3 regions of the Leuconostoc carnosum genome follow, and region 2 is predicted to be linked to each of the others. Evidence: predicted binding sites of a transcription regulator. Region 2 holds the regulator's gene; each other region holds the start of a gene.
The links. The regulator Rex, encoded in region 2, represses fermentation and respiration genes when NADH is low (regulators of the CRP and FNR family bind a similar motif). The targets are predictions, from matches to a motif close to TTGTGAANTANTTCACAA.

Region 1 (3,290 bases), 510 kb from region 2:
TTTTAATGCAAATAACGCAGCCGCCAGGCTGCCTTTCATATCTGATACACCGCGCCCAATGACTCGGCCATCATGAACCACAGCCTCAAACGGTGAAAATGTCCATTTTTCATCAGGATTTAACGCTGCAACGTCCATATGTCCGTTAATAATCAGACTCTGACATGTCGGATCTCCAGCTTTGGTACCAACCACGATATCATCATTTTCATACAATGCCCATTGATCAATATCAAATCCTAAAGGCCGTAAAAAATCAGCAACAAAATTCTGAGCCTCTCGCGTATTTCGTGCTGGTGGTGCTGGTGTTTCAAATGCAACTAGACGCGCCACTAAATCTAATAACTCACCTTGTCGTGTCTCAATTTGTCGATTAACCTCTGTTAAATCCATGCTTTACCTCCACGAAAAAAGCACCTATGCCAGCGGACAAAAGTGCTCTAAAAATTGAGTTAAATATGCATTGCTAACAAGTTAATGTTGCATCACAAATCACTTTCCTCCGCTGGTATTATCCATCTCAGGTTCAAAGGGTACTTCTCAGCCAATTGGCGCCCCTAGTTTTAATGAGTATAGCCTATTTTAATGGCTTTGTCAAAGCAAACCGCCTTTTTCTGATTACTATTATGATGATAGTAATCATCTGTGTCCACATCGTCAACATCGAGTCACTAAAAAAAGCAATCCCTACATTGATTGCTTTTTCTATATCTATAGCATTTTACTTATTGTGCCAAATAGCCACCATCAACAACGAATTCAGCACCTGTTGCAAACTTTGATTCTTCACTAGCTAAATAGACTGCCATATATGCAATATCATTAGGTTCACCAATATGTCCCATAGGTGTTTGAGTTCTTTGTGATTGGGCTTCTTCTGCACCATCAATACCATCAACCAATGGTGTTTTGATGTATCCTGGGTGAATCGTGTTGACACGTAAGTTATAGTCATTCAATGCTGCATGTAGTGCAGCTGACTTACTCAAAATGCGGACACCACCTTTTGAGTGATTATAAGCAGCTAAGTTAGGATCACCAACAAATCCTTCAATAGATGACATATTAATAATTGAGGCACCACCAGCTTGGTTTTTCATATATTGCATACCGTACTTAGTCCCTAAGAAAACGCCATCAGAGTTGATTGATTGCAAAAATTTCCAGTCTTCATATGTTGTCTCTTCAATATTTTTAGCAATTGCAACACCGGCATTATTGACAACCGTATCGACATGACCAAACCATTTAATCGTATTTTCAAATAAATCAATCCAGCCTTTTTCATCAGATGCATCATGTTGAACAAATCGTGCTACTGATTCATCACCAATTGTCTTTAGCGCTTCTACACCAACATTAGCACGGCGCCCAGTAATGACAACTTTAGCGCCTTCTTCTACAAACTTTTGAGCCATTGCTAAGCCAATACCAAGTGTACCACCAGTGATAATAGCAACTTTATTCTTTAACCGATCTGTCATAATTAAAACTCCTTTTCTCTTTACATGTTCATTATATCACATAAAAAGGTGATGAATCAAACATAAATAAGTAAAATGATTGATAATCGTTTATATATTAATGTTTTTTATTGTGATAAATGTTTTTTATTTTGTTATATAATTCATTATTAAAAAAAGTTATGATAATGATCCGTATAATCATAATTTTTAAAGTTACTCACTAATATAAAAAAGACCCCATACTGGGCTCTTTTTTAATTACTCCTGTTGTTTACTGCGTTTCGTCAAGAACTTTAGGCAATACTTGTTCTTGCACATTATGAGTCAATATATAGTAATTTCAACCTTTTTGAATCGATTTGGTATTTGTTTCTTGATAAACTGTGGGAGAAAAACCAACCATTTATTTAGCGTCTCTCATGAACAAACAAATATAGAGATACCCTACTAAATCATACTAATTTTCTTTCTTAAATAGACGGCGAACAGTATTTTTTGATCGTAATAAAAATAAATATAATCGTCTTGATCGCTTAATTTTTCGATAACGTTGCGTATTCTTTTTATAAAAATTCTGATGAAAATTCTCCGCAGGCCAAAACACCGTTGCAGATTTAATTTCGACCACAATTGGTCGTGAAAAAAGTTCAGCATCAATAAGCGCTTGTTTTGATTGCTCAGCAATTTGACGTTGTTGGTCATTATTTACAAAAATAATTGGTCGATAATTCTCGCCCCTATCATCGATTTGGCCTAAATTATCTGTTGGGTCAATTAATTGCCAATAAACATCTACTAGCTGTTGATACGTTATGATACGACTATCAAATAGGATTTCTACAGCCTCCACATGGCCAGTATTTTGACTGAACACCTGATCATAAGTTGGTTGTTGTAATGCACCACCTGTATAACCTGAAATAACTGCTTTAATGCCAGGTCGTGTATCAAACGGCTCTACCATACACCAGAAACAGCCACCTGCAAAAATAGCACGTTCCTGATATGGTGGGTCCTTTTCATCATGTAACTTGACTTGATCATATGAATCTGGTTGTGACTGCCCAGTTATTTTGAGATAAAAATCCATGACATCAGGCGTTAAATTATTTCGAATAGCTAATGGTTGCAAATCAGATTTTAATGTATCGATTTGCGAATTAAAAGTAACACTAGCACGCTTATCTTTGGCCTGCACCATTATCTCTCGTTCCCATTCCCTTGTTGCTGGATTCAAAATTAAATTATAAATATCTTGTTGAATTTCATCAGGATTTAAAGCCATACTGTCATTCTCCTAAGTTTTCTTAAAGTGCCTATGTGACACTTATCAGTACCTAATATGCCTTACGCTCACTTTAAAGAACTTGACATATCGAGCAACTTTTTTCTAATATTTTCAACAAAACTTAGCGTGTCATTATCAATGCCGTGTTCAAAAGTCCAATTTAGCGTGTCAAAAACTATACTAGCCCCAAATTTAGCTATTAATTCATTATGTCTACTGTTTGATTTGTTAATCAAATATTTTAACCAGTATTGATAAAGTATATTTTCAAATTTATTTTTTAAATTGTATCCAGGTTCATCAATTGAAAACAATGTTTGAATGATTAATTGCCTATCGGTCAGCTCATTATAAAACTGTACAATTGTCTCTTCAAAGTGTCCTGAAATTAATCCATCAAGTCGTTTTTTGACAATTTGTTCGAACACTAGAATTTGTGTATCAACTACTTGAGCTAATAAATCGTATTTATCTAAATAATGTAAATAAAATGTAGAACGGCTCGTTAACGCTTTTTTACAAATGTTTTCAACAGT
Region 2 (3,290 bases):
CGATTCGTTAAATAAGCAAATAATACTGCCCAGAACCACGCAACCACATAGGCAATTGTATGGCTTGTATGTAATAAGTTATATAACACAAAAAAAACAATGATATTGACAATTGTCGTCAAAACACCAAATATAATATACAACCAAACAGACTCATATTTTGTCCACAAAGATTTTAATTTTAACATTATTACTCCGATTAATTTACCAATTATATCATAATTTAAATAAGAAAGCCGCCACTTGGCGGCTTATCAACTAAATTGTTTCAAATACTCTTGGTACCCTGCTTCATCAATAACCCAATCTAATTCACCAATATATTCGGCATGTGGGTCATGATATGCAAAGCCGTGTTTAAATTTATACAGACCATCCTCAGGTACAAAGTCTCCCACGCCCCCGAAATCGTACTCAACTTTACCAAGTGACAGACCCCACTTTAGCATTTCCCATTGTACAGCGTAAGGTGCATAATGCTTGGCATAGTCACGATTTGAACCAGCATACATATACCAAATCTCGTCACCATAACTAAAACCAATACCACTCGCAATGACTTGCCCTTCAAAATGAGCTAAGAAAACTTTAAATAGGCCAGTTCCTTGCCATAATTGTTGCATCTGTAAAAAGTAATCAATCGGGCGATGCGTAATATGTTGCGCTGCTGCCATTAAAACATATGTTTCAAAGAAAGCACGCACATCAGCTTCACTATCGCCATTCGTTACCGTCACCCCATCTTTAGCAGCACGACGAATTTGATTACGATAATCGCGCTTAAAATGTAGCATAAGCTCATCTTCAGTGTTAATCGGGGAAGCACCTTCGCCACGACCATCATAATATAATACAATATTTTTACGTGGTTGAATATTACCATGCATATGTTCAACATCACGGTTACGTGTGACAAACCCAGCAGACTTGTATGCCTCATTTAACCCATCGCTATAAGCCACTTCTGGGTCTAAACGAATAAGAAAAACATTATCTGGCAATGCCGCTAATGCTTCATGGATCATTGCTTTAATTAATCCAATATCATTGATATCAGCAATTGGGCCACGTCCAGCGTAGCCTAATAGTTTGCCTGGAACTGCTTCAACAGTTAGAACAGTCAGCACAGCATCAATCTGACCATCTGTTTCATGGTAGACATAAACATGTCCCCAATTAGCTTTCAAATCACCCCACAGAGGATCTTGGGTTACTTGACCGCGTGGATCCTCACGAACAAATTTCTGATATGCGATTACTTTTTGTTTGTCATTTAAATCTAAAACAGCCATTTTTATAATCCTGTCGTAATTGAACCATAATTATCAATGAAATAAACTAATGTTTGTAATTCATTGGTCAAATCAACGTTTTGCACACGTACATCAGATGGCACTGTGACACGTAGTGGTGTAAAGTTCAAAATCCCTTTAATTCCTGCATCTATCAGCTGGTCTGTAATTTCCTGTGCCACACCTTGTGGTACTGTCAGGATAGCGATGTTAATCCGTTGTGCTGTGATTTGTTCTTTCAAATCTGACATATCATAAATAGGTACACCAGATAAAATCGTGCCAGCGCGTGATTCATCAACATCGAACGCTGCCGATATACGCATATTTGATGATTGATGGAAATTAAAGTTCAGTAGTGCTTGTCCCAAGTTACCAGCACCAATTAAAGCGACATTAATCAAACTATCTTGATCTAACACATTGGCAAAAAAATCAAGCAAGGCTTTAACATCATAGCCATAGCCGCGTTTACCCAACGCACCAAAATATGAAAAATCGCGACGAATAGTTGCTGCATCGAATTTAATTGCATCACTAAGTTCTGATGACGAAATACGATTTGTGCCAGCATCATGCAAAAAAGTTAAATAACGAAAATAAATCGGCAAACGCTTTGCCGTAGCACGAGGAATTTTAGGTTGTGGTGTCATGATATTCTCCAATAGATGAATTTTACATAGGTTAAGTCATTTTATCAGTTCACTTTGTGAACTTTTGCATAACTATTATATCATATAACTACGTACATTGACAAAAGATAGTGATAAATTCACAATCTTGTCATGGTTTTAATAATTCAAAATCTAGTCCTGGGTCTGTATTCAAGTCTAAATCAGCAAAAATATTTTGCTTGAAATTCCAATAACCTGCAGCGCCAATCATTGCCCCATTATCACCTGTATATTGTAACGGTACTGGAATAAATGCTGTTTGTGAAAAATCTTCTAATAGTATCTTTAATTCATCTCGTAGCTGACTATTTGCTGCAACACCACCAGCCAAAACAAAACTTCTAACTGGAAAATTTTGTAATGCGCGACGTGTCCGGCCAATTAAAGCATCGACAACAGCATTTTGAAAACTTGTTGCTAAGTCATCTTGATTGATGGTGTCACCTTTTTGGTCAGCGTGATGCACATAATTTATTACCGCACTTTTCAAGCCTGAAAAACTAAAATCATAATTATCTTCATGTGCCATAGCAGTTGGAAATTTAATTGTTGCTTGACCTCTATGCGCCATGTCATCAATTGTTTTACCTGCTGGGTAAGGTAATTTTAATAATCGACCGACTTTATCGAAACTTTCTCCTGCAGCATCGTCACGCGTTTCACCAAGCACTTCAAAATGATTTTCTTCACGCATGAGCACCAATTCAGTGTGTCCACCAGAAACCATCAAGGCGAGTGCCGGATAAATGATGGGTGCATTGAAGTTAGCTGCTGCAATATGTCCAGCTAAATGGTTGACAGGTATAATGGGCAGATTATGAGCCAATGCAAAAGTTTTAGCCCCCATTAACCCAACTAACAGTGAACCAACTAATCCAGGGCCATAAGTTACAGCGACAGCATCCAAATCTTCGGGTTTCGTCTCTGCTAATGATAGCGCATCATCTAAGACGCGTGTAATCCATTCAATATGGTGGCGACTCGCAACTTCTGGTACAATCCCACCAAAACGTTGATGTGAATTGATTTGTGTGGCAACTGAATTGCTCAATACAATGTGTCCGTCTTCAACGATAGCAACGCTCGTCTCATCTGCACTTGATTCAAAGGATATAATTTTGGTCATTTTATAAATATGTGATTAAACGACTCGCAATCGTTATCACATGCTCCTTCCATTAGAAAAATACGTTTTTAAAATACTGTAATCTCTTTTAATTAACAATTAGCTTTGTGGCTTTTACTTTGAACGATGCATACCAAACTGGTGCGAATTTGTTCTCGTGACTACAGTGAAATCCAAACTCAAGCTGTCAAAAAAATA
Region 3 (3,290 bases), 350 kb from region 2:
AAATATTTGATGATGTTTCAGAAATTAAAGCGCCAATTTTGAAGGTCACTATGAATTGGGAGCACTTTAATGAAACTAAATTTTATGAGGCAGCGAAATTAACTTTGGATCATGCGATACATGTTACTGAGACCGGAACTGGAGCAATTGATATTGTACCAGCAACAGTGAATAAAGCCGTCGGACTCAAGAAGTTGGCTGATCATTTAGGTATTGATATGGCAAATGTTGCGGCTTTTGGGGATGGCGGTAATGATCTTGAAATGTTAAGTAGTGTTGGGCATCCATATGTTATGCCCAACGCAACGCTACAAGGTGATTTTAACCATATTGAAATAGATAATAACCATGCTGGTGTACTAAAAACAATTTTAGATATTATTTAAAAAAACAACACCAATCACTTAGTGATTGGTGTTGTTTTTTTGTGTCGACGTATAAAACTTAATTTTTTCTGGTAAATGACATCAGTATCATAATCTTTTGGACCATGACCACCACCAGAAACCCAGTGTGTGATGGCGTGTTTACCTGTTGTTTTGTAGTACGCTTCAGCTAATGAGACACTTTGTAAATAAGGCACAACAGAATCTTTAGTACCAGCAATTAACATTAGTGGTGGCATTTTTGAGGTAAAATATGTTGCTGGATTAGCTTGAATGACTAAATCAGGTGCCAATTTTGGTGGGGTGTTGTTCAACATAATCGCTTCAAAAGCATTTGCCTGTCCAGTTTCCTGAAACTTCGGTGTGATATTGAGCTTCAAAAATTGTTCTTGAAATTGATCAACTTGATATGGACCGTATAAACCAATAATACTGTTAATTATCGGGAAAGAATTATCAGTTTGCGGAGTACCTAACGAAACTTGAGCTGAAAAGCTGGCAGCCGATAACGCTGCTAGTTGAGCACCACTAGATTCACCGATTAGTGTGACGTTATTCATGTCAAGCTGATAACCATTAGCATGCTGTCTGAGAAAATCAAGGGCAACGCGAATATCAGCAATTTGATTTGGAAAATAATTTTTGGCGGGTGTGTTCAATCGGTAGTTTAGACTAATTACTGCGAAACCATCAGCTAAAAATCGGAGGCTGGGATTAAGCTTGACGGATGATTTTCGGCCACGTAGGAGACCACCACCATAAATATCAAGGATTACTGGGAAAGTTGTTTCGCCTGTTGGTAAATAGATATCTAAAGTATGGTGCTCATCGAAAGCATATGCAATATTTAAGTAACGTTGCCTAGCCGTAGAAGGGATGGTGGCAGGTACAAAAGTGTCGGGTTTGTCTTTAAATAGCATAATATAAATATACCTCTACATATTATTATACAAAAAAGCACCCCAAAAGGATGCTTTTTTGTAAGTATGATTAGAGATTTGTTAAATGACCTTTTTTGTCTTTGGCAATCAAGTAGTAAACTGTTGCAGCAATTGCCCAGCCCCAAACAGCATGTCCAAAGAATTCTGAGAAGTGTTCGCTAAATGGTTGGTTCCATGGTGCTGGAACTGTACCAAATGCAGGCATCAAAATGACATGCCATACAACCCAAAGCACAAGACCATAAGCAGCACCTTGCCACAAACCAATTTGCTTCCAATACTGTGAGACGAAAACATACAGTACTGAAAATGCAATTGCAAATGAGAAATGCAATACAAGAGTGAACCAGAATACTTTTTGATCTGTTGAGTAATACACAAATGATTGAATCAAATGGTCTGGAATACCAATTTGTTGTGCCATGTGCTGTGGTGGGTTAATTAAATTACGTGCAATCGTACGTGGTGGAAATATGGCTTCCCAACCAATTTTAACCATCCCAGATATCATGCCAGCAATAATACCATACCAGATGCTTTTGATGATGATTTCTTTCAAGCCTGCTTGTGGCTTTTCTAATGTTAACATAAGAACTTCCCTTCTCCATTAAAGAAATTAAATTGTGATAACCATAATAGTTAACAGCAATTTAATCTATTACAATTAGTTAGTATAAACGTTTATTTGTGAATTGTCAAACAACTAGAAAAATATTTTATATTTCGTTAATAATGTTGGTTAAACAGCCATTTCCAATATTTTATGAAAGTATTAAAAATGGAATAAAATTTATATTGTGAAAATAATATTAACAGTAGTAGGGAGGGCCTTGCTTTGGTTAATCATAGCTGGTATTATTAATGTCAATGTGCTTTATAACTAATCGACAAATTTCCATACCGTACAGAGAGACGGGTGGTCGGAGGATAATAATTATGAAACGTTCAACATTGATTGGTACCATTATTGGTGCTGCGGCTGTTATTGGTATCGGAGTAACTATTGCTATGAATTCAGGTTCAAGCAAAAGTGATAATTACTCAGTAGCATTGGTTACAAGTACTGGTGGTGTTGATGACAAGTCATTTAACCAGTCTGCATGGGCTGGTATTAAGCGATTTGGCGAGAAGAATCATATGAAACAAGGGGAGAATGGTTTTTCTTACTTGGTTTCCAATGATGGTTCAGAAATTAAATCTAATTTACAGCAAGCAGTTAAAGCGCAGTATAAGTTAGTAGTTGGTATTTCATTCATGGGTGGCCCAGCAATGAAGCAGGTGGCTAAGGCTAATCCTAATACGCAATTTGCCATGGTTGAGGCGCAAGTACCTTATAAAAATGCGGCTTCGATTATGTTCCATTCGGAACAGTCATCATATTTGGCAGGTGTCGCCGCCGCTGAATCTTCAAAGACTGGGAAAATTGGGTTTGTCGGTGGTGTTAAAGGTGAAGTGATTGAACAATTTGAAGCTGGATTTAAAGCCGGGGTCTTGGCAACAAATCCTAAAGCAACTTTTGTATCACAATATGCGAATACATTTACTGATGCCGCTAAAGGTAAAACAATTGCCGCAGCAATGTATGCTAGTGGCGTTGATGTGATATTCCAGGCAGCAGGTGCCACAGGAAATGGTGTCTTTGCTGAAGCAAAGGCCGAGAATCAAAACACAACAGCAGATAAAAAAGTTTGGGTTGTCGGTGTTGATATGGACCAAAAGCAAGACGGGAACTACACAACTAAAGATGGCAAAAAAGCTAACTTCACTTTAGCCTCTGCAATTAAGCGTGTTGATAATGCCATTGAGCGTGTCGCTAAACAAGGAAAAGATAATCAATTTCCTGGTGGTAAAACAGTTACCTACGGTCTAAAAGAACAAGGTGTTGATATTGCTCGTGATTCAATGTCAGAATCCGCATGGCAAGCAACACAAAAAGCCAAGCAACAAATTTTGGATGGTAAGA

Region 1: FGL89_RS00790 (NADP-dependent (R)-specific alcohol dehydrogenase) is a predicted target of Rex. The motif match lies at 1,616-1,633, and genes of this name have one in related genera.
Region 3: FGL89_RS05145 (YagU family protein) is a predicted target of Rex. The motif match lies at 2,013-2,030, and genes of this name have one in related genera.

What each region holds. Positions count from the first base shown of each region.
Region 1 covers NZ_CP042374.1:169,131-172,420, reverse strand. Annotated here, with positions in the region: gene FGL89_RS00795 (acetylornithine deacetylase) at 1-393, opposite strand, end outside; TPP riboswitch at 481-569, opposite strand; gene FGL89_RS00790 (NADP-dependent (R)-specific alcohol dehydrogenase) at 726-1,484, opposite strand; gene msrA (peptide-methionine (S)-S-oxide reductase MsrA) at 1,924-2,751, opposite strand; gene FGL89_RS00780 (TetR/AcrR family transcriptional regulator) at 2,820-3,290, opposite strand, start outside.
Region 2 covers NZ_CP042374.1:678,010-681,299, forward strand. Annotated here, with positions in the region: gene FGL89_RS03245 (GtrA family protein) at 1-188, opposite strand, end outside; gene FGL89_RS03250 (lipid II:glycine glycyltransferase FemX) at 255-1,292, opposite strand; gene FGL89_RS03255 (redox-sensing transcriptional repressor Rex) at 1,295-1,945, opposite strand; gene tsaD (tRNA (adenosine(37)-N6)-threonylcarbamoyltransferase complex transferase subunit TsaD) at 2,076-3,092, opposite strand.
Region 3 covers NZ_CP042374.1:1,028,564-1,031,853, forward strand. Annotated here, with positions in the region: gene FGL89_RS05135 (Cof-type HAD-IIB family hydrolase) at 1-386, shown strand, start outside; gene FGL89_RS05140 (alpha/beta hydrolase) at 401-1,306, opposite strand; gene FGL89_RS05145 (YagU family protein) at 1,377-1,916, opposite strand; gene FGL89_RS05150 (BMP family lipoprotein) at 2,264-3,290, shown strand, end outside.